DNA from 4 places in the Rhizobium changzhiense genome. Region 1 is predicted to be linked to each of the others. Evidence: predicted binding sites of a transcription regulator. Region 1 holds the regulator's gene; each other region holds the start of a gene.
What was found. The regulator LexA, encoded in region 1, represses DNA repair genes until DNA is damaged. The targets are predictions, from matches to a motif close to TGTTCNNNNTGTGTTCNG.
Positions count from the first base shown of each region.

Region 2: the regulator LexA is predicted to act here: its motif matches at 4,182-4,199, upstream of uvrA (excinuclease ABC subunit UvrA).
Region 3: the regulator LexA is predicted to act here: its motif matches at 2,935-2,952, upstream of G9X68_RS17030 (ImuA family protein).
Region 4: the regulator LexA is predicted to act here: its motif matches at 2,727-2,744, upstream of G9X68_RS20775 (ATP-dependent helicase).

Region 1 is NZ_JABFCQ010000002.1:234,505-242,455, forward strand. Features, by position in the region: gene lpxB (lipid-A-disaccharide synthase) at 1-404, shown strand, start outside; gene gltA (citrate synthase) at 436-1,725, opposite strand; gene G9X68_RS10585 (ComEC/Rec2 family competence protein) at 2,016-4,448, shown strand; gene lexA (transcriptional repressor LexA) at 4,429-5,148, opposite strand; gene G9X68_RS10595 (VOC family protein) at 5,344-6,240, shown strand; gene kdsA (3-deoxy-8-phosphooctulonate synthase) at 6,237-7,082, shown strand; gene eno (phosphopyruvate hydratase) at 7,220-7,951, shown strand, end outside.
Region 2 is NZ_JABFCQ010000002.1:394,805-402,755, forward strand. Features, by position in the region: gene G9X68_RS11335 (DUF72 domain-containing protein) at 1-698, opposite strand, end outside; partial or broken gene G9X68_RS11340 (GNAT family N-acetyltransferase) at 723-1,141, opposite strand; gene uvrA (excinuclease ABC subunit UvrA) at 1,138-4,059, opposite strand; gene G9X68_RS11350 (single-stranded DNA-binding protein) at 4,343-4,849, shown strand; gene G9X68_RS11355 (MarC family protein) at 4,979-5,626, opposite strand; gene gyrA (DNA gyrase subunit A) at 5,863-7,951, shown strand, end outside.
Region 3 is NZ_JABFCQ010000003.1:404,828-412,778, reverse strand. Features, by position in the region: gene G9X68_RS17040 (error-prone DNA polymerase) at 1-687, opposite strand, end outside; gene G9X68_RS17035 (Y-family DNA polymerase) at 684-2,201, opposite strand; gene G9X68_RS17030 (ImuA family protein) at 2,116-2,874, opposite strand; partial or broken gene G9X68_RS17025 (IS110 family RNA-guided transposase) at 3,256-3,743, shown strand; gene G9X68_RS17020 (Rap1a/Tai family immunity protein) at 4,161-4,532, shown strand; gene G9X68_RS17015 (hypothetical protein) at 4,543-5,160, shown strand; gene G9X68_RS17010 (hypothetical protein) at 5,305-5,964, opposite strand; gene G9X68_RS17005 (hypothetical protein) at 6,869-7,042, opposite strand; partial or broken gene G9X68_RS17000 (IS3 family transposase) at 7,584-7,951, opposite strand, start outside.
Region 4 is NZ_JABFCQ010000004.1:121,335-129,285, reverse strand. Features, by position in the region: gene G9X68_RS20780 (hypothetical protein) at 1-176, shown strand, start outside; gene G9X68_RS20775 (ATP-dependent helicase) at 204-2,684, opposite strand; gene G9X68_RS20770 (VOC family protein) at 2,932-3,408, shown strand; gene G9X68_RS20765 (PrkA family serine protein kinase) at 3,821-5,764, shown strand; gene G9X68_RS20760 (YeaH/YhbH family protein) at 5,777-7,048, shown strand; gene G9X68_RS20755 (SpoVR family protein) at 7,045-7,951, shown strand, end outside.

The sequences.
Region 1 (7,951 bases):
GCGCAGAAGCAAAATGGAAAGCCTTTGCCGAGGCCGATGCAGCCATGGCGGCATCCGGAACCGTTATTCTTGAACTGGCGCTTGCAGATGTTCCCGTCGTCTCCGCCTACAAGGTCGACTGGATCATGCGCATGCTGACATCGGGCATCAAGACCTGGACCGGCGCGCTGCCAAACTTGATCGCCGATTACCCGGTCGTCCCGGAATATCTGAACGACGTCGTTCGCGGCGCAAGCCTCGCGCGCTGGATGGAAAGGCTGTCGGCCGACACCTATCAGCTAAAGGCGATGAAGGAAGGGTACGACCTCATCTGGCAGCGCATGCAGACCGAAAAGCCGCCCGGCGAGCATGCCGCCGAGATCCTTCTCGATGTGCTGAAAAAGAAAAAACCCGGTCATTTCTGACCGGGTTTCTTTTGGGTTCTTTCTGAAGCGATCAGCGCTTCGAAACCGGAATATAGTCGCGCTTCGGTTCGCCGACATAGAGCTGGCGCGGACGGCCGATGCGCTGTTCCGGATCCTCGATCATCTCGTTCCACTGCGCGATCCAGCCGACGGTGCGGGCGAGCGCGAAGAGCACGGTGAACATGGTCGTGGGAAAGCCCAGCGCCTTCAGCGTGATGCCGGAATAGAAGTCGATGTTCGGATAGAGCTTCTTCTCGATGAAATATTCGTCGGTGAGCGCGATGCGCTCCAGCTCCATCGCCACTTCGAGCAACGGATCGTCCTTGATGCCGAGTTCGCCGAGCACTTCATGCGTCGTCTTCTGCATGATCTTGGCGCGCGGATCGTAGTTCTTGTAGACACGGTGACCGAAGCCCATCAGGCGGAACGGATCGTTCTTGTCCTTGGCGCGGGCGACATATTCCGGAATGCGATCGACCGTGCCGATTTCGTTCAGCATGTTGAGGGCTGCTTCGTTGGCGCCGCCATGCGCGGGACCCCAGAGGCAGGCAATGCCGGCGGCGATGCAGGCGAACGGGTTGGCGCCCGACGAACCGGCGAGACGGACGGTCGAGGTCGAGGCGTTCTGCTCATGATCGGCATGCAGGATGAAGATGCGGTCCATGGCGCGGGCAAGCACCGGATTGACCACATATTCCTCGCAAGGCACGGCAAAGCACATGCGCAGGAAGTTCGAGGCGTAGTCGAGGTCGTTCTTCGGATAAACGAAGGGCTGGCCGATATGGTATTTGTAGGCCATGGCGGCAAGCGTCGGCATCTTGGCGATCATGCGCAGGCTGGCGACCATGCGCTGGTGCGGATCGGTGATGTCGGTGGAGTCGTGATAGAAGGCCGACAGCGCGCCGACGCAGCCGCACATGACGGCCATCGGATGCGCATCGCGGCGGAAGCCGGTGAAGAAGCGGCTCATCTGCTCGTGCACCATGGTGTGGTGCGTGACGCGGTAATCGAAATCCTTCTTCTGCACGGTGGTCGGCAGTTCGCCGTAAAGCAGCAGATAGCAGACCTCGAGGAAGTCGCCGTGCTCGGCGAGCTGCTCGATCGGATAGCCGCGATGTAAGAGGACACCTTCGTCGCCGTCGATGTAGGTGATTTTCGATTCACAGGATGCGGTCGAGGTAAAACCCGGATCGTACGTGAAGGAAGCCGTGTTCTTGTAGAGGGCACCGATATCGATGACGCTCGGGCCGATCGTGCCGCTTTTGACAGCAAGGTCGACAGACTTGTCACCGATTTTTATTGTAGCGCTTTGATCCGTCATGCTGATCCTCCGAAATGGCGGTGGCGCCATAAAAGCGCCATAGGGGTTAAGCGTCCTCACCGATAGCTATATGATCGCGAAGCTAATGCCAAGTTACCGTGATGGCATTTTGTGCATTGCGGTATCACCTTTTAGGCACTGCAGCGATGAGCCGCATGCATATCGGAAGCCGATGATTCGACTGGTCTTTTGGCGCTCGCGATTTTCCCTCATATTTCAATCGATTATGCTTGCCGGATTTGATTGGAGGTTGCATTCTGGCCGCCTTCGCAGCCGGGCTTGGGCGGTTCATGCAGGAGTTGACGACAGTCGAATTGCGGCCGGAAGCGGGCGAAGGCCCTGCCGACTCCTCCAGTTTTTCACCACCTGTCGTGGTGACGCGAGCGACAAGGACGCAGTCGGAGACACCATTGCGCCACCGGCTGCCGGCCGCAGCCTCGCAATTGCTGCGTGCCGGCATGCGCATGCTGGGCGAGGAGGTAGACCATGGCCGCCTGCTGCTGTTTTCGCCGGTCTTCCTCGGCGCCGGGTCAGCCGGCTGGTTTCTCGCGGCATCGGATTTTCCTCTCGTTGCATCACTGCTCTGCCTGTTGGCGCTGACCGTGGCGGTTCTCATCGCCGGCCGCAGCCGGGCGGCAGTGCGGGCAACGCTGCTGGCGCTTTCACTCGTGGCCTGCGGCATGGTCACGGCGCAGTTCGAGAGCCAGCGGGCTTCCACCGTGATCCTCGATTCCGCCGTGACGACGACGGTGACCGGCCGTGTCGAGCGGCGCGAAGGTGATGGTCGCGGGCGGTGGCGCTACATTCTTGCCGTTACCGGCACTGAGGCGCCACAGGTGAAGCGGCCGCCGGACCGCATCACCGCAATCGCCCGCGGCGCGGACGTGGCCTTCGAGATCGGCGATATCATCACTGGCAGAGCGCGGCTGACGCCGCCGGCAGGCCCAGCGCTTCCCGGGCTCAACGACTTCTCCTTCGGTGCCTATTTCGATGGCATCGGCGCCAACGGCTTCTTCTACGGTGCGCCGACGAAGGTCGATGTGCAGGCAGGTCCGCAGGCGGCCAGATCGACGACCGAAGCGCTGCTGGAATGGCTCTACCGGCTGCGCAGCGGTATCGGCGACCGCATAAGGTCGATCCTGCCCGGCGACACCGGCGCTTTTGCCGCTGCTCTGGTGACGGACGAGCGGCGCGCCATCTCGGATGCGACGACGGAAGCGCTGCGCCAGTCCGGTCTGGCGCATATCATCGCCATCTCCGGTCTCAACATGGCGCTGTCGGCCGGAATCTTCTTCGTCGGCTTGCGGATGCTGCTCAGCTTCTTTCCCGGTGTCGCCGAGGCCTATCCGACGAAGAAGATCGCCGCCGCCGGCGCGCTCATCACCGTCACCGCCTATTTCCTGATCTCCGGCTTTGCGGTCTCTGCCGAACGCGCTTTCATCATGATGGCCATTATGTTGATCGCCGTCTTCTTCGACCGGCCGTCGATCAGCCTACGCAATGTCGCTCTCTCCGCGCTTGTCATCATTGTCATTTCGCCGTCCGAGGTCTTGGGTCCGAGCTTCCAGATGTCTTTTGCCGCCACATTGGCGCTGGTCTCTGGCTATCAGCTTTGGAAGGATCGGCGGGTCCGCGAAAACGCTTTCCTGAAGCTGCCGATCATCAGGCCCTTCGTTACCGTTGCGGGCTTCTTCGGCGGCGTCTTCCTGACCTCGTTGATCGGCGGTTTTTCCACCGCGCTGTTTTCGATCGAGCATTTTCATCGCCTGACCGCCTACGGCCTGCCGGCAAATCTCGCGACAATACCGATCATCTCCTTCATCATCATGCCGGCCGGCTTGCTGGCAATGCTGCTCATGCCTTTCGGCTTGGATGTTTGGGCCTGGAAGATCGTCGGATTCGGCCTCGATCTGGTGATCGCGGTCGCCAAGACGGTGTCCGGCTGGGATGGCAATATCGACGTCGGCCGTTTGCCCGCCTGGTATTTCACCGTCGCCGTGGCAGGCTTTCTGCTGCTGACGCTGCTCCGCACCCGGTTGCGCCATATCGGCACATCGATTATCGGGGTCGCAACGCTCATCCTGCTGCTTCTGCCGGTTCCCCGGCCGCCGGATCTGGTGATTTCGGAGGATGGTAGTCTCGTCGCAATCGTCGAGGCGGCGGCAATGGCTTCCAACCGTGAAAGACCGCCGGATTTCATCTTCGACCAGTGGCAGAGAGCGCTGGTCCTGCCGAAGCATGATCCGCCGAAGATGCTGGACGGTCCTGCTATCCCGCCGGAGGGAGAAGATCGCCGCGTCAGGCTTTCCCGCGATCAGCAGAACGAAGCAAGGACCGCGATGCGGGCCGCCGCATCGGGCGGTGACGCAAACCGCTTTTCCTGCGTCAAGAAGGCCTGGTGCACATCAAGGCTTGGCAATGGTCAGGTGGTAACCGTCATCGACAATGCCGCCTATCTCGGTCCGGCATGCGACGCGGCCGATATCGTCGTGACGTCGGTCCGCCTTCGCTTCAACAGCTGCCGCTCAGGTGCGACGCTCTTCACCGGTGAGACGCTGCGCAGGAGCGGTTCCATCGAGTTGCGCTTCACGGACGCCGGCCCGGAGGTCGCAACCGCATTCGATGCATTGTCGCGGCCATGGATGCGCCATCGCGCCTATGACTGGCGCAGCAATAGTTTTACCGAAACCGGACTGGCCAATGTCAGTGATAGCGGCGAATGAGGCCGACGAGTTTGCCCTGTACCTTGACACGGTCCGGCCCGAAGATCCGGGTCTCGTACGCCGGGTTGGCGGCCTCCAGCGCGATCGAGGCGCCCTTGCGGCGGAAGCGCTTCAGCGTCGCTTCCTCGTCATCGACGAGGGCAACGACGATATCACCGGGACTTGCAGTGCTGCCGTTGCGGATGATCACGGTGTCGCCGTCGAAGATGCCGGCGTCGATCATCGAATCGCCCTTGACCTCCAGCGCGTAATGTTCACCGGAGCCGAGCATGTCGGCCGGAACGACGATGTCGTGGGTGTTGTTCTGGATCGCCGAGATCGGAACACCGGCAGCGATTCGGCCCATGACCGGCACGGAGACCGAATTGCCGTTGTCGGCGACGGGCTTTGCAGGAGCAGGGGCGGCGACCGGCTGTGGCTTGCCGAGGCTGCCCTCGATCACGCTCGGCGAAAAGCCGCGCCGGGGCTGGATGCTGGGGCTGTAGGCCTCCGGAAGCTTGATGACCTCAAGCGCGCGGGCGCGGTTCGGTAGGCGGCGAATGAAGCCGCGCTCCTCGAGCGCTGTAATCAAGCGATGAATCCCGGACTTCGAGGCGAGGTCCAGGGCATCCTTCATCTCATCGAAAGATGGCGGAACGCCGGATTCCTTCATGCGCTCATGAATGAAGAGGAGAAGCTCCTGTTGTTTGCGCGTGAGCATCGACGTTGTGACCTCGTGATTGAAACAAATCCAGAACAGACACTATATGTTCCATATGTGTTCCGCAAGTAGCTAAATTTCCGTAAAACTTGGCGCCAACTCGTTGAGATTTTTATTTTCATTCGCCGGATTGGGACACAAGTCTTGTATTGAAGGTCGCGCTGCACATCTCTTGACCTTTCCAGGAGGGACATGATGAACGAGCATTCCGCCAAACCGTACCCGCTGGATCATATCGTGCTGCCGGTCGTCAATATCGATCTGGCGCGCGAGAGGCTCGGCAAGCTCGGCTTCACCGTTGCCGCCGATGCGCGCCACCCCTTCGGAACGGAAAACGCCTGCGTCTTCTTTGCCGACAAGACCTATCTGGAGCCGCTCGGGATTGCGAGCGTCGAAGAGAGCGAGGCATCGGCGCGGCAAGGCAACGTCTTCACCGCCCGCAACCAGGCCTTCCGCTTCCGCTGCGGCGAGGAGGGGCTTTCGGGGCTGGCTTTCGGCAGCAAGGATGCCGGCATCGATCATCAGAATTTCGTCGGCAACGGATCGAGCGCCGGCGAGATGCTGCAGTTCACCCGGCCGATGACGATGCCGGACGGTTCCGAGACGATTGCCGGCTTCAAGCTGGCTTTTGCCGCCGACCTGCGCGCGCCTGATCTCCTGCTTTTCACCGTCGAGCGCGTCAATCCGCTGCCGACCGACCGCGCCGCGCTTGAAACACATGCCAATGGTGTGACCGGCATAGTCGAGATCGCGCTTTGCACGCCGGAGCCGGCCGCCTTCGCTGCCTTCGTCAGCCTTGCCGTGGCGCAATCGGCAGTCGAGAAAACCGGTTTCGGCGTCAATATCGCGGCATCGAATGCCAAAATCAGCCTGATGACGCCAGAAGGGCTGGAGGCCTATTTCGACATTGGTGGCTCATCCGCCGATCGCGGCCTACGCGGCCGGGCAATCCTCTTCACTGTCGCCGATCTTGCCGTGACAGAAGCGCATTTGGCTGCTAACGGGGTGACTTACACGCGCAAGAACAATCGCATTCTGGTGAAGCCCGCGCCCGGGCAGGGCACGCTCTTCGCCTTCGAGGAAACACGATGAGCACTGATACGAATTCCGAAGTCAGGATCGGCGAAGGCCAAGGCCAGGTCACCTTTTCCAATACCGGCCGCCTGTCGCTGATTGCCGGTCCCTGCCAGATGGAGAGCCGCGACCACGCCTTCATGGTTGCCGGCACACTGAAAGAGCTTTGCGGAAAGCTCGGCATCGGCCTCGTCTACAAGAGCTCCTTCGACAAGGCGAACCGGACCTCGCTGTCGGCCGAACGTGGTATCGGGATCGAAAAGGGCATGGAGGTCTTTGCCGACCTCAAGAAGGAATTCGGGTTTCCTGTCTTGACCGACGTCCATACCGCCGAGCAATGCGCGGAGGTGGCAAAGATCGTCGACGTCCTGCAGATTCCGGCCTTCCTTTGCCGCCAGACCGACCTCCTCATCGCTGCCGCCAAGACCTGCCGCGTCGTCAATGTCAAGAAGGGTCAGTTCCTCGCTCCCTGGGATATGAAGAACGTCTTGAAGAAGCTCAATGCCAGCGGCAATCCGAACGTGCTGCTGTGCGAGCGCGGCGCCTCCTTCGGTTACAATACGCTGGTCTCCGACATGCGCTCGCTGCCGATCATGGCGGCGATGGGCGCGCCCGTTATCTTCGATGCGACCCATTCCGTGGCGCAGCCGGGCGGGCAGGGCGAATCCTCCGGCGGTCAACGTGAATTCGTGGAAACGCTGGCGCGCGCAGCGGTGGCTACCGGTATTGCCGGCGTCTTCCTCGAAACCCATCAGGACCCCGATAATGCCCCTTCCGACGGACCGAACATGGTCTACCTCAAGGACATGCCGCGACTTCTCGAAAAGCTGCTTGCCTTCGATGCGGTCGCCAAGGCTTGACGTTCAACAGCCTGACATGATCGTGCTGTAGGCCACATCCCAACGCTGGTCCGAAGGCTATTGCAGCATTGTAATTTGCACACCTTCGACTAAGACAGGTTTCGAACCATTTATCACCCACCGAGCAGGAAGAACCCATGACTGCAATCACCGATATCATCGCCCGTGAGATTCTCGATAGCCGTGGCAACCCCACCGTCGAAGTCGATGTCTATCTCGAAGATGGCAGCATGGGCCGCGCGGCCGTTCCCTCGGGTGCCTCGACGGGCGCACATGAGGCGGTCGAACTGCGTGACGGCGGCAAGCGCTATCTGGGCAAGGGCGTCGAAAAGGCGGTCGAAGCCGCTAACACTGAGATCTTCGACGCGATCGGCGGCATCGACGCCGAAAATCAGATCCAGATCGACAATATCATGATCGAGCTGGACGGCACGCCGAACAAGTCGCGCCTCGGCGCCAACGCCATCCTCGGCGTTTCGCTCGCCGTCGCCAAGGCTGCCGCCCAGGCATCCGGCTTGCCGCTCTACCGTTATGTCGGCGGCGCATCCGCCAGCCTGCTGCCGGTGCCGATGATGAACATCATCAATGGTGGTGCCCATGCCGATAACCCGATCGATTTCCAGGAATTCATGATCCTGCCGGTCGGCGCCGATTCGATCGCCGAAGCCGTGCGCATGGGTTCGGAAGTCTTCCATACGCTCCGCAAGGAACTTGCCGCACAGGGTCACAACACCAATGTCGGCGATGAAGGCGGTTTCGCACCGGGCCTGAAGAGCGCGCCGGAAGCTCTCGACTTCATCATGAAGTCGGTCGAGAAAGCCGGCTACAAGCCGGGCGAGGATATCTACCTCGGCCTCGACTGCGCCTCG
Region 2 (7,951 bases), 160 kb from region 1:
TCTCCATCGATCAGCGGCAGGTCATCAGGAACTTTGCCCTCGGCCCAGGTCTCCAGCCGGCCTGCCCAGGCCTTCAAGTCCTTTTCCGGATAGCAGGTCGGAATATCGTCCGAACCCTTCTGCAGCCGCGCATAGACGAAGTCGGCCGTCACGTCGGCGATCATCGGATATTCGAAATGTTCAGCGCAAACAGGCGCCACGCCATATCTCGAAAGCAGCGCCACGAACTCCGGCACCTTGAAGGAATCGTGCCGTACCTCGACCACATGGCGGAGCGCCAGCCCGTCCTGTTTCGCCGGCAGCAGCTTCAGGAAGGCCTCGAAATCGTCTGCATCGAACCTCTTCGTCGGCGCGAACTGCCACAGCAGCGGCCCGAGATGATCGCCGAGTTCGCTGATGCCCGATGAAAGAAACCGCTCCATCGATTCACCGGCTTCGGCAAGCACCCGCCGATTGGTGACGAAACGTGTCGCCTTCAGCGAAAAGATGAAACCCTCGGGCACATCCGCCGCCCATTTGGCGAAGACCGCAGGCTTCTGCGTGCTGTAATAGGTGCCGTTGACCTCGATGACCTTCAGCTGGCGGCTGGCATAATTCAGCTCGTCCTTCTGCTTCAGGTCATCGGGAAAGAAATGCCCGCGCCAGGGCTCGAAGGTCCAGCCGCCGATGCCGGTGCGGATAGTGCCGGATTTCGTCATGTCGTCCTCCCCATTCGCAGCCGCTCAGGCCGCATTGATCTCTTTCGTCATGTCGACGAGTGTCCATCCTGGCCGATAAGGGTTCGGCCGGCGACCCGTTTCCTGAAACCCGAAGGCGCTGTAGAGCGCGATGTTCCGCTCCATCCGCGCATTCGTGTAGAGCCGGATCTCCGGCGTGGCCCATTCCCGGCACCCTGAAAGGCCGGCGAGACCGCGATGCTGAACAGCATGAGGTGATCGCAATGCTGCTCGACGACCACCAGGCCGGCCGTTTGCCCGCCGATCTCGCGCAGCCAGACCTCGCCGCGTTCGATCCGCGGCGCGTAATCCTCCGTCACCGGGATCGGCGGAGCGCCGAACAGCTCGGTATAGGGCCGGTAGGCGGCGGTTGTCAGCGTCGCGATCGTTTCCAGATCATCGGGCGATGCTGGCCTCATCGTCATTCAGCCGCAACCGCCTTCTTCACCGGCCGCCGTTCCAGCAATTCCTTCAGGAAGTGTCCGGTATAGGACCGCTTCTCCTTGACGATCGCTTCCGGCGTGCCGACAGCCACGATCTCGCCGCCGCCATCGCCGCCTTCAGGACCGAAATCAAGCACCCAGTCGGCGGTCTTGATGACTTCGAGATTGTGCTCGATCACCACCACCGAATTGCCCTGGTTGACCAGTTCGTGCAGCATTTCGAGCAGCTTGGCGACGTCGTGAAAATGCAGGCCGGTCGTGGGTTCGTCGAGAATGTAGAGTGTGCGCCCCGTCGAGCGTTTCGACAGCTCCTTGGCAAGCTTGACGCGCTGCGCCTCGCCGCCGGAGAGCGTATTCGCCTGCTGGCCGACCTTGATGTAACCGAGGCCGACATCCTTCAGCGACTGCAGCTTATCGCGCACGGCAGGCACCGCCGCGAAGAAATCGACGCCTTCCTCCACCGTCATGTCGAGCACGTCTGCGATCGACCTCTGTTTGAAGGTGACGTCGAGTGTCTCGCGATTATAGCGCTTGCCGTGGCAGACGTCGCAGGTGACGTAGACGTCGGGCAGGAAGTGCATCTCGATCTTGATGACGCCGTCGCCCTGGCAGGCCTCGCAGCGCCCGCCCTTGACGTTGAAGGAGAAGCGGCCCGGCTGGTAGCCGCGTGCCTTCGCCTCCGGCAGGCCGGCGAACCAGTCGCGGATCGGTGTGAAGGCGCCGGTATAGGTTGCCGGGTTCGAGCGCGGCGTACGGCCGATTGGCGATTGGTCGATATCGATCACCTTGTCGATATGCTCGAAGCCGTCGATGCGGTCGTGATCGGCCGGGTTTTCACGCGCGCCCATGACGCGGCGCGCGGCCGATTTATAGAGTGTCTCGATCAGGAAGGTGGATTTGCCGCCGCCGGAAACGCCGGTCACCGCCGTGAACACCCCGAGCGGGATCGACGCCGTGACATTCTTGAGATTGTTGCCGCGCGCCCCGACCACCTTGATCTCGCGGCCCTTCTTCGGCTTGCGGCGCTCGTCGGGAACGGGAACGCCAAGTTCGCCGGAAAGATATTTGCCGGTCAGCGAGTTCGGACTGTCCATAATGTCCTGCGGCGTACCATGGGCGATGACCTGACCGCCGTGAATGCCGGCAGCCGGGCCGATATCGACCACGTCGTCGGCCGTCATGATCGCATCCTCGTCATGTTCGACAACGATGACGGTGTTGCCGATGTCGCGCAGATGCTTCAGCGTGTCGAGCAGCCGGGCATTGTCGCGCTGATGCAGGCCGATCGACGGCTCATCGAGCACGTAGAGCACGCCGGTCAGCCCCGAGCCGATCTGCGAGGCTAGCCGGATGCGCTGGCTTTCTCCGCCCGACAAGGTGCCGGAATTGCGCGACAGGCTGAGATATTCCAGGCCGACATCGTTGAGGAAGCGCAACCGGTCGCGGATCTCCTTGAGGATGCGCACAGCAATCTCGTTCTGCTTGGCGTTGAAGCTTGCCGGTAGCGTCTCGAACCAGTCGCGGGCGACGCGGATCGACATACCAGTCACTTCGCCGATATGCAGCGTGTCGATTTTCACCGCTAAGGCCTCCGGCTTCAGGCGGAAGCCGTTGCAGGAAGGGCAGGGGGCAGCCGACATGAAGCGCTCGATGTCTTCGCGCGCCCAGGCAGAATCGGTCTCCTTCCAGCGGCGCTCGAGATTGGTGATGATACCCTCGAAGTTCTTCTGCGTCGTATAGGAGCGGGCGCCGTCGGCGTAGTGGAATTCGATCTTGTCGTTGGTGCCATTGAGGATGACGTCCTTGGCCTCGTCGGAAAGATCGTTCCAGCGGGTGCCGAGCTTGAAGCCGTAATGTTTGCCGAGCGCTTCCAGCGTCTGGTTGTAATAGGGCGAGGTCGACTTGGCCCAAGGCGCGATCGCGCCGTCCCTCAAAGTCCGTTCGGGCTCGGGCACGATCAGGTCCGGATCGATCTTCTGCTGGGCGCCGAGGCCGTCACAGGTCGGGCAGGCGCCGAACGGGTTGTTGAAGGAGAACAGCCTGGGTTCGATTTCGGGAATCGTGAAGCCGGAGACCGGGCAAGCGAACTTCTCCGAAAACAGCACACGTTCATGCGTCTCGTTCAGAGACTTGTTGGCCGAGCCACCGGCCGAGGTCTCTTCCGGCGGCAGCGGCTTGTCGGCGAATTCGGCGACCGCCAGCCCGTCCGCGAGCTTCAGGCAGGTTTCGAGACTGTCCGCCAGGCGCGCCGAGACATCCGAGCGCACGACGATGCGGTCGACCACCACGTCGATATCGTGCTTGTATTTCTTGTCGAGCACCGGCGCCTCGGCGATCTCGTAGAACTGCCCGTCGACCTTGACGCGCTGAAAGCCCTTCTTCATCAGCTCCGCCAGTTCCTTCTTGTATTCGCCCTTGCGCCCGCGCACGAGCGGCGCAAGGATATAAAGACGAGTGCCCTCGCCGAAATCGAGGATGCGGTCGACCATCTGGCTGACGGTCTGGCTCTCGATCGGCAGGCCGGTCGCCGGCGAATAGGGAACGCCGACGCGGGCAAAGAGCAGGCGCATGTAGTCGTAGATCTCGGTGACGGTACCGACCGTCGAGCGCGGATTGCGCGAGGTGGTCTTCTGCTCGATCGAGATTGCCGGCGACAGCCCGTCGATCTGGTCGACATCGGGCTTCTGCATCATTTCGAGGAACTGCCGGGCATAGGCCGACAGGCTTTCGACATAGCGCCGCTGGCCCTCGGCATAGATCGTGTCGAAGGCGAGCGAGGATTTGCCGGAACCCGACAGCCCGGTCATGACGATCAGCTTGTTACGCGGCAGATCGAGATCGATGCTCTTGAGATTATGCTCGCGCGCGCCGCGGATGGAGATCGTCTTCAGTTCGCTCATCGTCTCTGCTTTGGTTTTCTGGATGACAGCCCTTATTTAGTGATGCCGACGGGCGAGTCGAGGCTGAATATCCACAAGGGCTGAAGGTTTTCGATTCTGTTGACAGGATCATACGGATAAACTAGAACAAATAAAGAACAAAATTCCTGATGGATGCATGGGGCTTTCTGATGGATAAACATGTGGATTAAATGCCGCCCATGCGCATCGGCGGTCCGTGATGGTTTAAGGTGCGCCGATCGATTAAACGCCGCCGGGCAGGGCGGCAGGCAGGGTGAGAAGCATGGCTGGTAGTGTGAATAAGGTAATTCTGATTGGAAACGTCGGTGCAGACCCCGAAATCCGCCGCACTCAGGATGGCCGGCCGATCGCCAATCTTCGTATCGCGACCTCGGAGACCTGGCGCGACCGCAATTCCGGCGAGCGCCGTGAGAAGACCGAATGGCACACTGTCGTCGTCTTCAACGAGGGCCTTTGCAAGGTCGTCGAGCAATATGTGAAGAAGGGCGCCAAGCTCTATATCGAAGGCCAGCTGCAGACCCGCAAGTGGCAGGACCAGCAGGGCCAGGACCGCTACAGCACGGAAGTGGTGCTCCAGGGCTTTGGTTCGACGCTGACGATGCTCGACGGCCGCGGTGAAGGCGGTGGCGCGAGCGGCGGCCGTGGCACTGCCGGTGGCGGCAACGATTATGGCGACGACTACGGCGCCCCGGCTCCCTCCTCATCGCCGAGCCGCGGCGGTGGCGGCAGCAACTTCTCGCGGGATCTCGACGACGACATCCCGTTCTGATCGATAGCCTTTGCTGGCTTTGTGAAAGACGTGTGAGAGCATGATGCCTTGGATGGCGTCATGCTCTTTTTCTTTGATTCCGCGGCAGATCATTCAGGCCGGATCGGCCTCAATCATCTACGGCCGTTTTCAGTGCGGCGTCGCGCTGATCAGATTGAGCGCCGATTTCGCGCCGTCGACGACGAATTGGGCGGCAAGGGCGGCGAGGATGACGCCGAGGAGGCGTGTCAGGATGGCCCGGCCGGTGACGCCGAGGAAACGGTCCAGCCTTTCGGCGACGAGCAGCATGAGGAAGGTCAGCAACAGATTGGCGGCAAGGACGCCGATCAGCTGCGCCTTTCCGACGGAGGTCGCCAGCGTGCCGGCCAGCAGGATCGTCGCCGAGATCGCGCCCGGGCCGGCGATCAGCGGCAAGGCGAGGGGAAAGACGGCGATATTCTCGATATGATCCTTGGTGATCGCCACCTCCGTGGCCTTTTCCTTGCGGTCCTGGCGCTTCTCGAACACCATCTCGAAGGCGATCCAGAAGAGCAGCAGTCCGCCGGCGATGCGGAAGGCGCCGATCGAGATCCCGAGTACGCCGAGCACGCCGGCGCCGAACAGCGCGAAGACGGCGAGGATGATGAAGGCGATGACCGAACCACGCAGCGCCACCTGCGTGCGCTCGGTACGGCTCATGCCTGTCGTCAGGCCGAGAAAGATCGGTGCGAGCCCCGGCGGATCGATGGTGACGAGAAGCGTCGTGAAGGCGTTGATCAATTGGTCGGCGCTTGCCATCGGCTCTCCGGAACCCCATATCAGTGCGTGGTTTTTATGATTGTGAAGCGGGGATTCCGATTTGGCAAATATCCCGCGGCGGGCTGCGGCGGATTCGTCGGGCCCAGCCGCGCAACTTGCATGTTTTACCCTCTTTAAGCCGCAAAAGCCTGTTCAAAACGCGCTGTGAAATTGGCGCGGGAACAGGCTTTCCGCTATAAATCTTCAAGTGATTCTAGAAGAGATCGTGATCTGTTTTGACTGAGCAAACACCCCCCGGCGGCGGGAAGCTCCCGCCAGGCATCGAGCCCATCTCCATCATGGAGGAAATGCAGCGGTCGTATCTCGATTACGCCATGAGCGTCATCGTCAGCCGCGCGCTGCCCGACGTGCGCGACGGCCTGAAGCCTGTGCACCGGCGCATCCTCTACGGCATGTCCGAGCTCGGCATCGACTGGAACAAGAAATACGTCAAATGCGCCCGCGTCACCGGTGACGTGATGGGTAAATTCCATCCGCACGGCAATTCCGCGATCTATGATGCGCTCGCCCGCATGGCGCAGCCCTGGTCGCTGCGTCTGCCGCTGATCGATGGTCAGGGCAATTTCGGCTCGGTCGATGGTGATCCGCCGGCGGCCGAACGTTATACCGAATGCCGCCTCGAAAAGGCTGCCCACTCGCTGCTCGACGATCTCGACAAGGAAACCGTCGATTTCCGCGACAATTACGACGGCACGCTCTCCGAGCCGGTCGTGGTGCCCGCCAAATTCCCGAACCTGCTCGTCAACGGCGCCGGCGGCATCGCCGTCGGCATGGCGACCAACATCCCGCCGCACAACCTCTCCGAAGTCATCGACGGCTGTATCGCGCTGATCGACAATCCGGCCATTGAGCTGCCGGAACTGATACAGATCATTCCCGGTCCCGACTTCCCGACGGGAGCGAAGATCCTCGGCCGTGCCGGCATTCGCTCAGCCTACGAGACCGGCCGCGGCTCCGTTATCATGCGCGGCGTTGCCGCCATTGAGCCGATGCGCGGTGACCGCGAGCAGATCATCATCACCGAGATTCCCTATCAGGTGAACAAGGCGACGATGATCGAGAAGATGGCCGAGCTGGTGCGAGACAAGCGCATCGAAGGCATCTCCGATCTGCGCGACGAATCCGACCGCCAGGGTTATCGCGTCGTCGTCGAGCTGAAACGCGATGCCAATGCCGAGGTCATCCTCAACCAGCTTTATCGTTATACGCCGCTGCAGACGTCCTTCGGCTGCAACATGGTGGCGCTGAACGGCGGCAAGCCCGAGCAACTGACCCTGCTCGACATGCTTCGCGCTTTCGTCTCGTTCCGCGAGGAGGTTGTTAGCCGGAGAACGAAATTCCTGCTGCGCAAGGCGCGTGACCGCGCCCATGTGTTGGTCGGTCTCGCCATTGCCGTCGCCAATATCGATGAGGTCATCCGCGTCATCCGCCAGGCGCCCGATCCGCAGTCGGCCCGCGAAGAATTGATGACCCGCCGTTGGCCGGCGGCAGATGTCGAAAGCCTGATCCGTCTGATCGACGATCCGCGCCACCGCATCAATGACGACCTGACCTACAACCTCTCCGAAGAGCAGGCCCGCGCCATCCTCGAACTGCGCCTGGCCCGCCTGACGGCACTTGGCCGCGACGAAATCGGCGACGAACTCAACAAGATCGGCGAGGAAATCAAGGATTATCTCGATATTCTCTCCTCGCGCGTCCGCATCCAGACTATCGTCAAGGATGAACTCATCGCCGTCCGCGACGAGTTCGGCACGCCGCGCCGCACCGAGATCGTCGATGGCGGTCTCGAAATGGACGACGAGGACCTGATCGCCCGCGAGGACATGGTCGTCACCGTCTCGCATCTCGGTTATATCAAGCGTGTGCCGCTCACCACCTACCGCGCCCAGCGCCGCGGCGGCAAGGGCCGCTCCGGCATGACCACCCGCGACGAGGATTTCGTTAGCCGACTATTCGTCGTCAACACCCATACGCCGGTTCTGTTCTTCTCCTCGCGCGGCATCGTCTACAAGGAGAAGGTCTGGCGCCTGCCGATCGGCACGCCGACTTCACGCGGCAAGGCGCTGATCAATATGCTGCCGCTCGCACCGGGCGAGCGTATCACCACGATCCTGCCATTGCCCGAGGACGAGACGAGCTGGGACGATCTCGACGTCATGTTCTCGACGACGCGCGGCACGGTTCGCCGCAACAAGCTGTCGGACTTCGTCCAGGTCAACCGCAACGGCAAGATCGCCATGAAGCTCGAGGAGGAGGGCGATGAAATCCTCTCCGTCGAGACCTGCACCGAAAATGATGACG
Region 3 (7,951 bases), on a different contig from region 1:
CAGCCGCTGCATCTCTTCGGCTGGTTTGAGGAATCTATCCGCATGACGCTCCCTCTCGAAACCGACGTCATCGATCGTAGTGCGGGTGCGAATACAGGTGACGACGTCCTGCAGCTGACGGCGCGACGGTTCGTGGAAAAGAACGTCATTCGTCACAACGGTCTTCACCTTGAAGCGTGTGGCCATGTTCGACAGCTCGTGCAGCCGCATCTGGTCGTTTGGCCGCCGACGAAGGGAAAGGGCGAGATACGCCCGGTTCCCGAACATTTCCGCCATCTTTCTGAGCTGCACGGCGCAGGTCTCGTCGGGCAGATCGGGAACCAGAATACCGATCAGGCCTTCGGCATAGAGGGCCACGTCGTCGAGATGCAGGATGCAGTTGGCTTTGCCGCCTCTGCCCTTGCCGAGCGTCAGCAACCGGGCCAGGCGCGAATAGGCGGCGCGATCTGTGGGATAGACCAGGATCGACATGCCGTCCTGCAGATCGAGACGGCAACCGACCACGAGGCGAACGCCTGTGGCGCGGGACGCCTCCAGAGCCCGGACGATGCCGGCGAGCGAGTTTCTGTCGACGACGCCGAGCGTCTCGATGCCGAGTGCCTTGGCGGTCGCAAACAGCTCATCCGCCGACGATGCGCCGCGCAGGAATGAGAAATGTGTCGTCACCTGGAGCTCGGCATATCTCATGCGAAAATCCCGTGCAGAAACCATTTGTGCGAGCCGGTCGCCGCATCGATGCCATCGCCAGATCTGAATATCCAGAAGCGTTCGCCGCCCTCGTCCTCGATCACGAAATAGTCGCGTACCGCATCGAACTCGGAGTTCCTCGTCCACCACTCGCCAAAAATCCGCTCCGGGCCGTCGGCGCGTTTCACACGCCGTCGCTTGCCGCGCCAGGTCATCGACACGGGTGGATGATCCGGCAGGAGCGCGATCACCTCGATCAGATCCGGACGGGAGAGGAGCCGAACGGGTCGAGGCCAGTGCAAGCTCCATGACGCACCGGTCTCCCCGGCAACCGCACTCACACGCTTGACGCTGCGCTCGGGCACGTCGCTCGCCACCGGCGCCATGCGATAGACACGCTGCCCGCGATTGCCGATCACGTCGATCAGCGGCGCGATATCCACGATCTCTTCCTCGATCAGGGAGGACGCTTTCTGCACCTCGGTGAGCGGTTCGGCGATGACAGCCACCAGCGAGAGTTTCTCGATGCCGAAGCCCGGCTCGATCTTCTCGATCCGGTCCTTGAAGAGCTTTGTCAGCCAGGCCACATTGCGGGCGGGCTTCGCCGTGCCGGCGCGGATCGCCTGCATGGTATTGTCGACCTTGTGCACGAGAAGATCTGCGCGGCGAACGCCGAGGCCCTTCTGCTGGAGCGCTTGACAGAGCTCAACGACCAGCCGCGAGACGTATTTGGCGATGGTCTCGGGAGCGCCGATCGGCTCGGCGAAGGCGCGGCTGACTTCGATGACATCCATCGGACGGATTGGATCGATCGGCTCCGGCAGCCGCCCATACATCTGGTCGATACGGCGGCCGATTTCGGGACCGAAGCGAAGGGCAAGCGGCGCGCGTGGTGTGGCCGACAGCTCGCCGATCGTCTGAAACCCGAGGGTCCGCAGGCCAACCACAGTTTCCGCTGGCAACCGTAGCGATGATACCGGCAGCCGCTCGACGAAACGCGATGTTTCGCCCCGTGCAGCGATCACGGTATCGCGCGGGCTCACCCGTGCCAGCGCATGCGCCGCGCCCCAGCTGTCAGCAATCGCAACCCGCGCGGTCAGCCCCTTGGCACGGAAGCGATTGACGATGCCGGACAGCATCAGATCCTCGCCACCCTGGAGATGATCGGCGCCTTCGGTGTCCATGACGATGCCGTCGGGCGCATCCATTGCGACGATCGGCGTGTACTGCGTCAACGCCCAGAGCGTGAGGCGTTCGAGGGCCGCGGTGTCCGCGATCGGATCGGCGTCGACCATCTGCAGACCCTGGACGATGGCCTGCGCCTTGGCAGCCGGCATGCCAATATGAAGACCCGCGGATCGGGCTGTTTCATCCGCCGCCGCGATCCAGCGTTTGGAACCGCTCTTCGCGACGACGACAAGTGGCCGCTCAGCGGTGAGCATTCCCGCGCCATCGGCCCGCCTGATCCTGTCGATCGCCAGATCCGGAAGATAAATGGATACGACCCGTGGCATCGCACGCTCCTACAATAAACTCCGCGCACTCGCCCGCCTTCACTCTCATCAGCTCCAGCAGCCATCGTGGCCGCCCAACGCCTGGAACCGGTAGCTCTTCCGATGGCAGTACGCTGACGCGCCACCTTGATGTCGACGCCGTCGGCTGGCCAAAATCCGATGCCTCCGTCTGCCGCCGCCATCGTCGCACGACCAGCCCAATCGTTCCGGTCTTCTCAGCCGCAAGCTGAAGCCGGCGCGACGCGGTCATGGGTAGACGGACAAGCTCACCGACCACGGCGCCCAGGCCGCCGTAGCCAAGACCTTCCTCCATGGTTGCCAGGACATCCTCTTCCCTATCGGCTTCGGCAAAGACCACGCGATCGGGATGAAGACCCGCCAAAGCCAGCGCCGGGAAAAACAGGTCCGGCCGCGTCATGCACCAAAGGATCTGCCCCTTGGTTCGCGCAGCGATCCCCGCCACACAGAGGGCGGCGGCGGCACCATCGACCGTTCCGGACCCGCCACCCGCGAACTCGTGCAAGGCACCATAGGCGAGACCCCCGCCTGGAAGCACCGCGTCTATTTCGGAAACCCCAAAAGCAAGGCAGCCGACCTTTCTCGCCGAACCGCCCTCGAGGGAGGCGATGCGATCGCGTAGATCGGCAATTACCCTGTTGCGGGCAGCAGTCATCATTCACGCGTCCCTTGAAGGCCGTGTTGGAGTTTCGACTTCATGTCGTTCGAATGCAGATGTTCTCTATCTGTTCCGACGTCGCCGAAGAGTCAAGCAACCACGAATAGGAATATTATCTCTCAACTTTAACAAAGCCAAGAGATTCGCTTTGCGAAACATGGCCATGGGCCAATTGCGGCGTTTTGGTAGAGGCGAGAATATATATTTTCGACAGATCGTAACTTCACCTGCGCCGCTTGGCATTTGACCGGTCCATCGGCTACGATCCTCGCAGTTTCACGGAACGGTCACTGCCAATGTGTTGGTGTGGACGGCTCTGAGACCTCGGCGATCCATGGCATTATGATCATGGATCCACGAGCGAGAGGAGCGCATACCATGAAGCCTGTTGTAAGAATTGGTATGGACACGTCGAAAAGCGTGTTTCAATTGCACGGTGTTGATGACGCTGAGAACCCGTGATACGCCGCCAATTGCGGCGACGGGAAATGATCAAATTTTTCGAGACTACGCTGCCGACTTCGATTGCGATCGAGGCCAGTGGCAGCTCACATCACTGGGGGCGTCTGCTTACATCCTTCGGTCACGAAGTGCGCCTGATCCCACCCCAATACGTCAAGCCATATGTGAAACGAGGAAAGAACGACGCTGCGGATGCTGAAGCTCTCTGTGAAGCCGTCAGTCGACCCTCCATGCGCTTCGTCCCGATAAAGTCGCGTGAGCAGCAAGCCGCATGCATGTTGATGAGCGTTCGGGAGCGGCTGGTTGGCGTAAAGTCGCAACTCTCGAACGCGATCCGTAGCTATGCGGCTGAGTTTGGCATCATTGGTCCGCCTGGTCGCCAAAACGTCGCCGCGTTGATCAAGCCAGATCTTCAACAAAGATGGTTGGTCGAGGATCCAGGTCCCGTCGGGCTGCAGCTTGCTATGAGCTGCGATGGGCCGGAAAGCAGAATGCGAAGTATCCCGACGAGCGGACAACTACTGGATGAGGGATGCTGATCACTCCGCGTTCCCCCTCCCTTGCCGGTAGCCCCATCCAGCAATCGTGTGGGGGCGCATTTCCCTGCAAGGGGTGACGCCGTCTTTGAATGGAAGGCGGATTGCTCCCATGCAATCCTGCCTCGTGGCGAACAGCGGGAAGCAAGCTGCAAGCTCTTCGCGGTGAACCGGCTGCACGTAGGAAGCTGGGCGGAAGAGGCTTGCGGCGCGTGAGGGCAGAGCCCTAGTCTTCTTCATCAGCCGAATCAGGTGTAGCGTCCCGCAATCACGGGTGAGGGTTGAATGAGACGGGTTATACTGACATTGCTGGGATTGCTCGCGGCCAACACGGCTGACGCGATGGATGCCAAAGACCTAGCGAACCATTGCGAAAAGGATCTGGATTACGCGGCAGCGTATATCACCGGCTTCATGGACATGTGGCGTGAGAACACGATTTCCATGGTTCTGCTTGAAGCAAACCTAAAAGATAAGGAAGCGTTGGCGATGTATCGCCCTACCGTGCTCGGACGCTTTTGCCTGCCAGAGAAAGCAAACTATGCTCGCGCTATCCGCATTGGATGTGACTGGGTCGAGACCCACCCGGAAAAAGGAGGTGTAAACGCTCCGCGAGCGCTCTTCATGGCCTACAATGCGGCTTGGCCTTGCGAGTGAGGAGAATGCGGTGGGTGGCATATATTCAACGGTTACTGAAGACAGGATCGAATATAGGGATGACGAAAACGGCCGCACGTTCGTGTTCGAGCGTTCTTGGAAATGTCTCTCGGTAGAACTGACAGAATACACCGTGACCGGTTACGTCGAGGGCTTCGACGCCGATTCTGAACTGACGATCACCGAGCCCGCCAGCCTAATTGCCAGTAAGGACGAACCCTACATTCTGAGGGGTAAGGCACGGCTTCAGAATTCGGATGTCCTCAGAATAACCAACAAGGTATCGAACCACGACGGCGGCGCGTATCGGGGCCATGAGTTGTTTGAAACCGACTTCGAAACGGCGGTCGTGGACATCCGCCCCAGCGATGATGGCAAGCGCGGATATGTCACTCATTACGGCCACACCCCAACATACAAGGACGCCATCTACGTTGGCCTAATGATCCCGACCGTCCAGTATGAGCGAATGCTGAGGGATATCCGCCACTACGGGAAACCGAAGCTGGTGGTGGCATTTTGGGCGGCGGTTTTCGCGGAGGGTGGCGGTGGCGGATATCTTGTACCGGCACGACCGCGCGCAAAAATCGATGCAGCCCTGCGGTTCATTAGCTACGAGATGATCTGACCGCCGAGGCTGTTGTCAATGTAGAATGCTAACGGAAAGCCAGGTACCCGCCTTTGACGTGACGCCCAGGCTACCTTACATTAGAAAATCGACCCCGCTTCGCAGCGAGGCCGACCAGGCATGATGAATGTAGCTATGCTCTTCTCATGTACCACCCCCCGGAACGGCTTGACGCCCTTTCGCACGAGTGGACACGAAGGCCGCTGACTGACCTTTAGCGGGGGCAGTGTCAGCGGTCTTTTCGTTTGCAGGCAGCCAATACTTCGGCGCATCGTCCGCCTTGCAGAGGGTGCCCGATTTCGCCATGCGCCAAGCAACGCTGTTCACGTTCTGCTTTTCCGGCACGTCGCCAAATAGGACGAGGATGTAATTCTCAATCTCCTTCGGAGCGAGGGCATCGATGGCCTGCGAATGCGCATACCTCATCGCGACCGTAATTTTCTCGGGGAGAGAGAGCTGCTTCTTTGCGAGAATATCCCAGCCCGCACTGCCACCGTAGAAGCCCGCTGGCGGAGGAGGATAAACCGCGAGGTGTTTGACCTTGTCGTCGCAAGCCAAGCAGCAGGTGTCAAAACGATTATGATGCAAGGCGCGGATTTTCGTCTGTATGCTGTAGCTACCGGATACGTAGTCGCGGCTCGCATCCTTGCGGTCGTACTTCGCGCCGGTGATTCGCGCCAGGACAGATCCCGCAACATCGAGTTCCATCAGTTCCGCCTCAAGCGATGCCAGCTCCTCGCGGAGGCGCACGATCTGGTCGGTAACGACCTTCCTGCGTTTTTCAAGTGCTTGCATCTCGGACATTTTTAACGGCTCCTTCGCATTCTCAACGACATATCATCGCGAGAAGTTAAAGTATACAATAAACCGAAACGAGGTTATCCACAAGGTAGATCGGGGAGCGTGAGCTCGTTGGTCGGCACAGGAGAAATAATCTAGTAATTACAGCATTCAAGAAAGTTAACGAACGGTTGATTCACAGTGCTCAGGGCTGTGGAGTCTAAAGCTTTCTATCCCGCGTTCATACCATGCGGAACACACCACATGGTAAGATGTGGCTGCCAAGCGTGGCGTTTTGATTCATCGTGGATGAGTGAAAGCCCCTGATGCAACGCCGTAGCGCTAAAACGCGATTGTACGAGCGCGACAGACCGCACCGAGTTCCTTGAGGGGCAGGTGCGAAGAATAAAACGAAAGTAAGAGAAGTGGAGAAGAAATTCAGCCTGATGCTAACGCGGAAGGATTTTACCGACAAGCGCGATACGTTTGTTGATGAGCGTCTTCGCAGTGGGATAGGTTTGGAAAACCGCGCATCGAGAGAAACCACAGCATCAGGAAAACTCCAGCTTTACCGAGTTCGTTGGTGGCGTCCACGATAGCCTGACAATTCCCGAGAGTAACGGCCTCGTCTACAAGAATGCGGAGGTCGCGCTTACAACGCACCCCATCTTCATTCGACATGTAGCGGCGGGTGTTGGTGGCGTTCCCGAGGATCAAGCGCGCGGCTGCGCCTTCGTTCGTACCTACGGACCAGCCCACCGTGTCCAACAACGGAGGCAGATGATTCCCAAAAAAGGGAGACAGGTTCCTTTGGCCGTTGTCTTCGCCGTCACCCCATCACGAACCCGCCTTGAGGCGGGTTTTTTTACGCGGGGATGATGATAAGGCGCAGAGCACCGCCCAATCACAATCCCCGCTCTGGAGGAGTTCATTTGTCGCTCACCCTGCTGGCTCGCTTGGAGCGAGGAGCCTGTCGATGCCGCATGATGGATCGGGTAATCAGATAAAGCGCCAGCAATAAAAGCAGGCCGGTAACGGGCAGCGTCCCTAAGGCGGTTGCCTTGATGCCGAAGCCTTCAAATGCGAGGGAGTTTTGTTCCATGGGCGTACTTCTCCTTAAACAAAGAAAAAGCCGCCTGCTCCTGCTACGCATTACTACAGCTCAGGTGATTCCTGCAATAGCCGCAAACCGCCATGAACAGCACATGCGGGATTCTGTTAAGATGTCAATAACCAGTTGCTTTTCATCTTCTAGCGCTAAAGGGCTGATTCTTGTGCCGAATCTGGGCTTATCAACAGATCCCCCGAAAACAAATCTTATGAGGGACCAATTTGCGGAAAACTGCCGTTTTCACAGCCTAAGTACCACCCGGCGACAGCAGCTAGTACGATGAACACGAAGAGAATCCATCGCCAGCCAAGGGCAAGCACTAAGCCGATCAGCCCAAGCGTCACGAGCACCGCGATCGGCGCGGCCTTCTAATTCGTCTCTTCGTCAACTTGGATGGGCATTATTTGCCTTTGAAGGCAGCATAGGCTTGTACTCCGGACCGCAGGCCCACCATCACAGCGGTAGCGTACAGCGGAGATAGCAGGGGAATCGCTTCAGGTTAATTTCTGGGTCTTGACCTTGCCCCCAAGTTTTATCCATTGAGTTCGCTCCAGCGGTTTTTGGTTGCTGTTGTTGGTTCGGTAGCGGCGGGTTGCAGTGCGGAGCCATTTCGGCTGCGCAGCACCGCATCACGTCGCGGGTTGAGTGTCTGAGCCGGCCGGTGTCAGCCAGCCAAGGCCTGAATGCGGGCGTTGATCGTTGTAATCGCTACGCCAGTTTGAAAGCGCAGACCGGGCGTGAGCAAGCGACGAGAACAGAGTTTCATTCAAGAACTCGTCTCGCAGCCGCCCGTTGAAGCTTTCGATAAAAGCGTTCTGGATCGGCTTGCCAGGCGCAATGTAATGCCAGTCAACCTTGGTCCGGTCCGCCCATTGCAGGATCGCGTTGCTGGTGAACTCG
Region 4 (7,951 bases), on a different contig from region 1:
TCGCCGTCCAGGTGAAGGTCTTTGCCGATCTGCTGGCGCGCGACTCCTTGTTTGCCGTCAAATATGACCGGTCTCGCCGGCTCTTTCTGATCGGATTGGGAATCGTCGCCGCGGGCATTGGCGTCGCGCTCGTCAACGATATTCTCGGGCTCGGAAGGATGCGGATGCTCGGGTAAGGCTTTTCGCGTCGTGCTGACGCGAGGTCAGACGCGCTCGACGAACCCGTCCAGCACCCGTTTCTGTCCGGCCCGGTCGAACTCGATCGTTAGCTTGTTGCCTTCGATGCCGGTAATGTTGCCGTTGCCGAATTTCAGGTGGAACACGCGGTCGCCGAGCGTGAATCTAGATGGCTCCGACGAGGTCGATTTCGCCACCAGCTCGCCCTCGATGGTGCGCCCCTTCGGGCCGCTTTCGCCGTAGCCGATGCGTTCGACGGCGTGGCCGGAGCGGGTGCCCCAATTGTCGCGCGTGGCGTCGGTCTTGTTGGCCTGGGCACGTTTCCAGCCGGGAGTGGAATAGGAGTTGGCGAAGGGTTCGGCCTTGTCGAAGCGGGACTGGCCGTAGCCGCCGCGGCCGTACCCGCCGTAGCTCTGCTCCATTTCGGCGACCTCGACATGGGTGATCGGCAGTTCGTCGAGGAAGCGCGAGGGCAGGGTCGATTGCCAGAGGCCATGGATGCGGCGGTTGGAGACGAACCAGATGTGGCAGCGGTGCTTGGCGCGGGTGATGCCGACATAGGCGAGGCGGCGTTCCTCCTCCAGGCCGGCGCGGCCGCTCTCATCCAGCGAGCGCTGGTGCGGAAAGAGGCCCTCCTCCCAGCCGGGCAGGAAGACGGTGTCGAATTCCAGGCCCTTGGCCGAGTGCAGCGTCATGATCGACACGGCATCAAGGTTCTCGTTGGTCTCGGCATCCATCACCAGGGAGACGTGTTCGAGGAAGCCGCGCATCGACTCGAAGCTTTCCATCGAGCGGATCAGTTCCTTGAGGTTTTCGAGGCGGCCGGGTGCTTCGGCGCTCTTGTCGTTCTTCCACATGTCGGTATAGCCGGACTCTTCGAGGATCTGCTCGGCAAGTTCGGTATGCGGCGTGTTTTCAAGCAGTTCCTGCCATCGGCGGAAAGATTGAATCACGTCGAAGAGCGCCTTTCGCGCCTTCGGCTTCAGCTCATCGGTCTCGATGATGTCGGCGGCCGCCGCGAGCATCGGGATATCGCGGGCGCGGGCATAGTCGTGCAGCGCGCGCACCGTCGTGTCGCCGAGGCCGCGCTTCGGCGTGTTGATGATGCGTTCGAAGGCGAGGTCGTCGGAGGCTTGAGCGACCAGGCGGAAATAGGCCATGGCATCGCGGATTTCCAGGCGCTCGTAGAAGCGCGGGCCGCCGATGACGCGGTAATTGAGGCCGAGGGTGACGAAGCGGTCTTCGAATTCGCGCATCTGGAAGGAGGCGCGCACGAGGATCGCCATGTCGTTCAAGAGATGCTTACCGCGCTGGAGCTGCTCGATCTCCTCGCCGATGGCGCGGGCTTCCTCCTCCGAATCCCAGGAGGCGTGCACCTGCACCTTGACGTCGTCCGGATCGGAGCGGTCGGTGAACAGCGTCTTGCCGAGCCGGCCTTCATTGTGGGCGATCAGATGGGCGGCGGCTCCGAGGATATGCTCGGTCGAACGGTAGTTGCGCTCGAGCTTGATGACCTTGGCGCCGGGGAAATCCTTTTCGAAGCGCAGGATATTGTCGACCTCCGCGCCGCGCCAGCCATAGATCGACTGGTCGTCGTCGCCGACGCAGCAGACGTTCTGCGGCTCGCCCTTGGCGCGCTGGGCGAGAAGCCTCAACCACATGTACTGGGCGGTGTTGGTGTCCTGATATTCGTCGACGAGGATATAGCGGAAGCGGCCGTGATATTCCTTCAAGAGATCCGGGTTCCTGCGGAAGATCGCGATCGGATGCATCAGCAGGTCGCCGAAATCGCAGGCGTTCAGCGTCGTCAGGCGCGCCTGGTAGGCGAAATAGAGATCGCGGCCGCGGCCATTGGCGAAGGCGCGGGCGTCGCCCTCGGGGATATCGGCAGGGCCGAGACCCTTGTTCTTCCAGGTGTCGATCATGCCGGCGAACTGCTTGGCCGGCCAGCGCTTGTCGTCCAGGCCTTCGGCCTGAATCAACTGCTTGATCAGGCGGACGACGTCGTCAGTATCGAGAATGGTGAAATCGGAGCGCAGGCCGACGAGCTCGCCGTGGCGGCGCAGCAGTTTGACGCCGATCGAATGGAAGGTGCCGAGCCAGGGCATGCCTTCGACGGCGCCGCCGACGAGCAAAGCGATGCGCTCCTTCATCTCGCGGGCAGCCTTGTTGGTGAAGGTGACGGCGAGGATCTGCGAGGGGAAGGCGCGGCCGGTGTTGAGGATATGGGCGATGCGGGTCGTCAATACGCGCGTCTTGCCGGTGCCGGCGCCGGCGAGCACGAGGACCGGGCCTTCCAACGTTTCGACGGCTTCGGTCTGTTCCGGGTTCAACCCGGCGAGATAATCCGGCCGCTTGCCGCCGTCGCGAGCCGCCATGGCGCGGGCGGCGATGCCGCCACCGGCGGCGGGCGCCCTTTCGGCGGGTGCGGCAGGCGGCTGCGGCTTGCGCGCCATCTCGCCCGGCTCTTCGTCGAAGAAGGGCATATCGTCGAAACTATTGCTCATGGCGCGTAATGTAGTGATTCGGGAAGGAAAGACCAGAAAAGATGTTCTGCTTTCATTCCCGAGCCGGCGCTATTCCAGGCGGCATGTTGCGGGCGGCAATACCGCCGCCGAGCCCGGCTGCCGTCGGCCTGCGTGCGTGCGGGGCTAAAAATTTCCGATCGCGGCGTGTCGGATCGGGCGCCGGTGAGGCGTCCTTGGGTCATCGAACAGCAGTCCGGATCACACCCATCAACAAGGAGGCCGATTCATGCCGAAGGTCGTTTCAAATCTCTGGTTCGCCGAGGAAGCGCGCGAAGCCGTCGAATTCTACGTGTCTGTCATCCCGGACTCGAGGATCGGCCGCACCACCATACTTCAGGCGGAAACGCCGAGCGGGCCGCCCGGCAGCGTCGAGCTGATCGAGTTCACGCTCGCCAACCAGGCCTTCCTGGCGATGAAGGCCGGCCCGCTCGACAGTTTCAACCATTCCTTCTCGATCGCGATTCTTGTGGAAAACCAGGCCGAGATCGATCGGATATGGGAGGCCTTCCTCGCAAATGGCGGCACGCCGGAGGCCTGCGGCTGGCTGAAGGACCGCTGGGGCCTTTCCTGGCAGATCGTGCCGCGCATGCTGTCCGAGATGATCGCCGACAGCAACCGCGAGCGGGCCAGGCGCGTGACCGAAGTGATGCTCGGCATGGTCAAGATCGAGGTCGCCGCACTGGAGAAGGCATTCAACGGCTGAGTCGCGCGGGTAGGCGCATGATCACGATGCGGGGCGCATGGCTGGGATGCGCCGTTTTCCAGCATGTCTGGAGCGGATCGGCACACGCTGCCCCGCATCGACTTTGGGCAGATTGACCGCCAAATCGTCGATTTCTCCAGTGCTCGAATCACGGGCGACATTGCACACCTTTTTCATCTTTCTGTCACGTCGCGAAATGTGCTGATACCACAATGGCATCCTTCTCAACTACAATAAGAGACAGTTTCGTAGAGTAGAAAAATAACCGGTGCATGCACGTTTTTGTGCATTGCCAGAAACAGCCGGTGAGCGTGGAATATACCTGCGAAACTATTGATTCTTAGGAATGTCGTGTCCATCTCCTTGGTATGACGACCTAGAGCCTGTGGCATTAACCTTGAATGGAGGGCCCATGCTGAGCGAATCCGTATTTGATGCGTTCACCCGCAGCTATGATGCGCGTCGCGAAACCGATATGTCGATCGCGGAGTATCTCGACCTTTGTAAAAAAGAACCGCTTGCCTATGCCAATGCGACCGAGCGCCTGCTGGCCGCGATTGGCGAGCCGCAGATGGTCGATACCGCCAGGGACACGCGCCTCGGCCGGATATTCATGAACCGGACCATCCGGATCTATCCGGCCTTTGCCGGCTTCCATGGCATGGAAGAGACAATCGAACGCATCGTTTCCTTCTTCCGGCATGCGGCGCAGGGGCTCGAGGAGCGCAAACAGATCCTTTATCTTCTCGGCCCGGTCGGTGGCGGCAAGTCATCGCTGGCGGAGCGGCTGAAGCTGCTGATGGAGGTTCATCCGATCTACGTGCTGAAGGCGGGTGATGAGATCAGCCCCGTTTTCGAAAGTCCGCTCAACCTCTTCGACCCGGACACGATGGGATCGCTCCTGCAGGAGCAATACGGCATTCCCCTGCGCCGCCTGAATGGATTGATGAGCCCGTGGTGCCTGAAGCGGCTTGATGACTTCGGAGGAGATATTTCCCGCTTCCGTGTCGTCAGAGTACAGCCTTCGCGGTTGCGCCAGATCGCCATCGCCAAGACCGAGCCTGGAGACGAGAACAATCAGGATATTTCGTCGCTGGTCGGCAAGGTCGATATCCGCAAGCTGGAGACCTATTCCCAGAACGATCCCGATGCCTACAGCTATTCGGGCGGCCTCAACCGCGCCAACCAGGGCGTGCTCGAATTCGTCGAGATGTTCAAGGCGCCGATCAAGATGCTGCATCCGCTGCTGACGGCGACGCAGGAGGGGAACTATATCGGCTCCGAGAATATCGGCGCCATACCCTTCTCCGGCATCGTCCTTGCGCATTCGAACGAAGCGGAATGGCAAACCTTCAAGGCCAACAAGAACAACGAGGCCTTCATCGACCGTATCTGCGTGATCAAGGTGCCCTATTGCCTGCGCGTCACGGAAGAGCAGAAGATCTACGAAAAGCTGATCGAGGGATCGGAACTCGCCGATGCGCCATGCGCCCCCGCGACGCTCGAAATGCTGGCCCGCTTCTCCGTGCTTTCACGCCTGCGCAAACATGAGAATTCGACGTACTTCTCGAAAATGCGCACCTATGACGGGGAGAGCCTGAAAGAGACGGATCCGCGCGCCCGCAGTGTCCAGGAATATCGGGATGCCGCCGGCATCGACGAGGGCATGGACGGCATATCGACCCGCTTCGCCTTCAAGGTGCTCGCCTCCACATTCAATCACGACACCACGGATATCGGCGCCGATCCGGTTCACCTGATGTATGTGCTGGAGCAGTCGATCCGCCGCGAGCAGTTTTCCGACGATGTCGAGAAGCGTTATCTGGAGTTCATCAAGGCCGATCTTGCGCCGCGTTACGCAGAGTTCATTGGCAATGAGATTCAGAAGGCCTATCTTGAATCCTATGCGGATTACGGACAGAATCTGTTCGACCGCTACGTCGATTATGCCGATGCCTGGATCGAAGACGTGGACTTCAAGGATCCCGATACCGGCCAGCTTCTCGATCGCGAGCTCCTCAACCAGGAACTGACGAAAATCGAAAAGCCGGCGGGAATTGCCAATCCGAAGGATTTCCGCAACGAAATCGTCAAGTTCTCGTTGAGGTCGCGGGCAGCCAACGGCGGAAAGAATCCGTCATGGACGAGCTACGAGAAGATCCGGGAAGTTATCGAAAAGCGAATGTTCTCGCAGGTCGAGGATCTTTTGCCGGTCATTTCCTTCGGATCGAAGAAGGATTCGGAAACAGAAAAGAAGCACAGCGAATTCGTCTCGCGCATGGCTGCGCGGGGCTACACGGAGAGGCAGGTTCGGCGCCTCGTCGAATGGTACATGCGCGTCAAACAGGCAAGTTAATGTGGAGCCAATATGCACATTGTCGACCGTCGGCTAAATCCGCGCGGTAAAAGTCTGGAAAATCGGCAACGGTTTCTTCGGCGCATGAAAGGCGCCGTGCAGCAGGCGGTAAAGCGTTCTCTGCAAAACCGGAACATTCGCGATGTGCTCGACGGCGGTGAGATCAGCCTGCCGATCGATGGAATGGCCGAACCGAGCCTTCGAAGGGGCGGCGGCGGCATCGCCGATCACATCCTGCCGGGAAACAGAGCCTTCGTCGAAGGCGATATCATTCCGCGGCCGCCGGGCGGGAAAGGCGGAAAGCCAAAAGATGCAGGGGAAGGCGACGGCGAGGATGGCTTCCGTTTCGTGCTGACGCGCGAGGAATTCCTCGATGTGTTCCTCGACGACCTGGAACTGCCCGATCTTGCCAAGCGGCGTCTGGCCGAAACCGAGGAGGAAATTCCATCGCGGGCCGGCTATTCCGTGTCGGGGTCGCCGTCCAACATCGCCGTCGGCCGCACGACGAGGCTCGCGATGATGCGCCGCGTCGCGCTTCACCGTCCGCGCCGAGAAGAGATCGAAGCCCTGCAGCGGCAGATCGACGAATGCGAGGACGACGAGAGCCGCCTGGCGCTCGAGGCGAAACTCAAATCCCTGACGGAAAAAAGCCGGCGCATTCCCTATATCGATCCGCTCGACGTGCGGTATCGGCGCTTCGAAAACGAGCCGAAGCCTGTGGCGAAGGCGGTGATGTTCTGCCTGATGGACGTTTCCGGCTCCATGTCGGAGCACATGAAGGATCTGGCGAAGAGGTTCTACCTGCTGCTCTATCTTTTCCTGTCAAAGCGCTACAAGAAAGTGGAGATCGTCTTCATTCGTCACACAGACAAGGCGGAGGAGGTCGACGAGGAAACCTTCTTCTATGGTCCGGCGACGGGCGGCACGCTGGTATCCAGTGCGCTAGCGGCAATGCGCGGGATCATCGCGGCGCGTTTCGATCCGGCAGAGTGGAATATCTACGGCGCCCAGGCTTCGGACGGCGACAATGCCCATTCGGACGGAAACCTGACCGGACAGCTGCTGCGCGAGATTTTGCCGCTGTGCCAGTATTTCGCCTATATCGAGGTCGGCGAAGAAGGCGGCGACTCCTCGGTATCCCGTTCACCGCTTTGGATGCTCTATGACGGGATCCGTTCCGAGCTGCCGCTTTCGATGCGCAAGGTCTGCCGGCGAAGCGAAATATTCCCTGTTTTCCACGATCTGTTCCAGAAACGTGAAGCACAGTCGAGGGTGACGCCATGACCACGACGATGAGGCCAAGAGAGCGGCTGCTGTTCGAGGGGGCTGACTGGGATTTCGCAACGCTCCAGCGCATCCACGACGCCTGCGAGGAGATCGCGCTCGGCGAACTCGGCCTCGACGTCTACCCGAACCAGATCGAAGTCATCACCTCGGAGCAGATGCTCGATGCCTATTCCTCGACCGGCATGCCGCTCTTTTACCGCCATTGGTCCTTCGGCAAGCACTTCGCGCATCACGAAGCCTTCTACCGCCGCGGGATGCGCGATCTTGCCTACGAGATCGTCATCAACAGCTCTCCCTGCATCTCCTACCTGATGGAGGAGAACACAGCGACGATGCAGACGCTCGTCACCGCGCATGCGGCCTTCGGCCACAACCACTTCTTCAAGAACAACTATCTCTTCAAGCTCTGGACCGATGCGGAGGGCATCCTCGATTATCTCGACTTCGCTAAGGGTTACATCACCCGCTGCGAGGAGCGTTACGGCGAGACGGCCGTCGAGCGGACGCTCGATGCGGCGCATGCGCTGATGTCGCACGGCGTGCATCGATATGCGGGCAAGACCACGATCGACCTTCGCCAGGAGGAGAAGCGGCTGCAGGAGCGCCGCGCCCACGAGGAGCAGATGTTCAACGACCTGTGGCGCACGGTTCCCGTCGGCAAGGCCCGGAAGGCCGGCGACAGCGGCTTGGAAAAGCGCCGCGCCGCCCTCGGGCTCCCGCAAGACAACATCCTATACTTTCTGGAAAAGTCGGCGCCGCGGCTGCAGCCGTGGCAGCGCGAGATCCTTCGCATCGTCCGCCATGTCGCACAATATTTCCATCCCCAGCGGCAGACCAAGGTGATGAACGAGGGAACCGCCACCTTCGTCCACTACCAGATCATGAACCGGCTTCACGAAC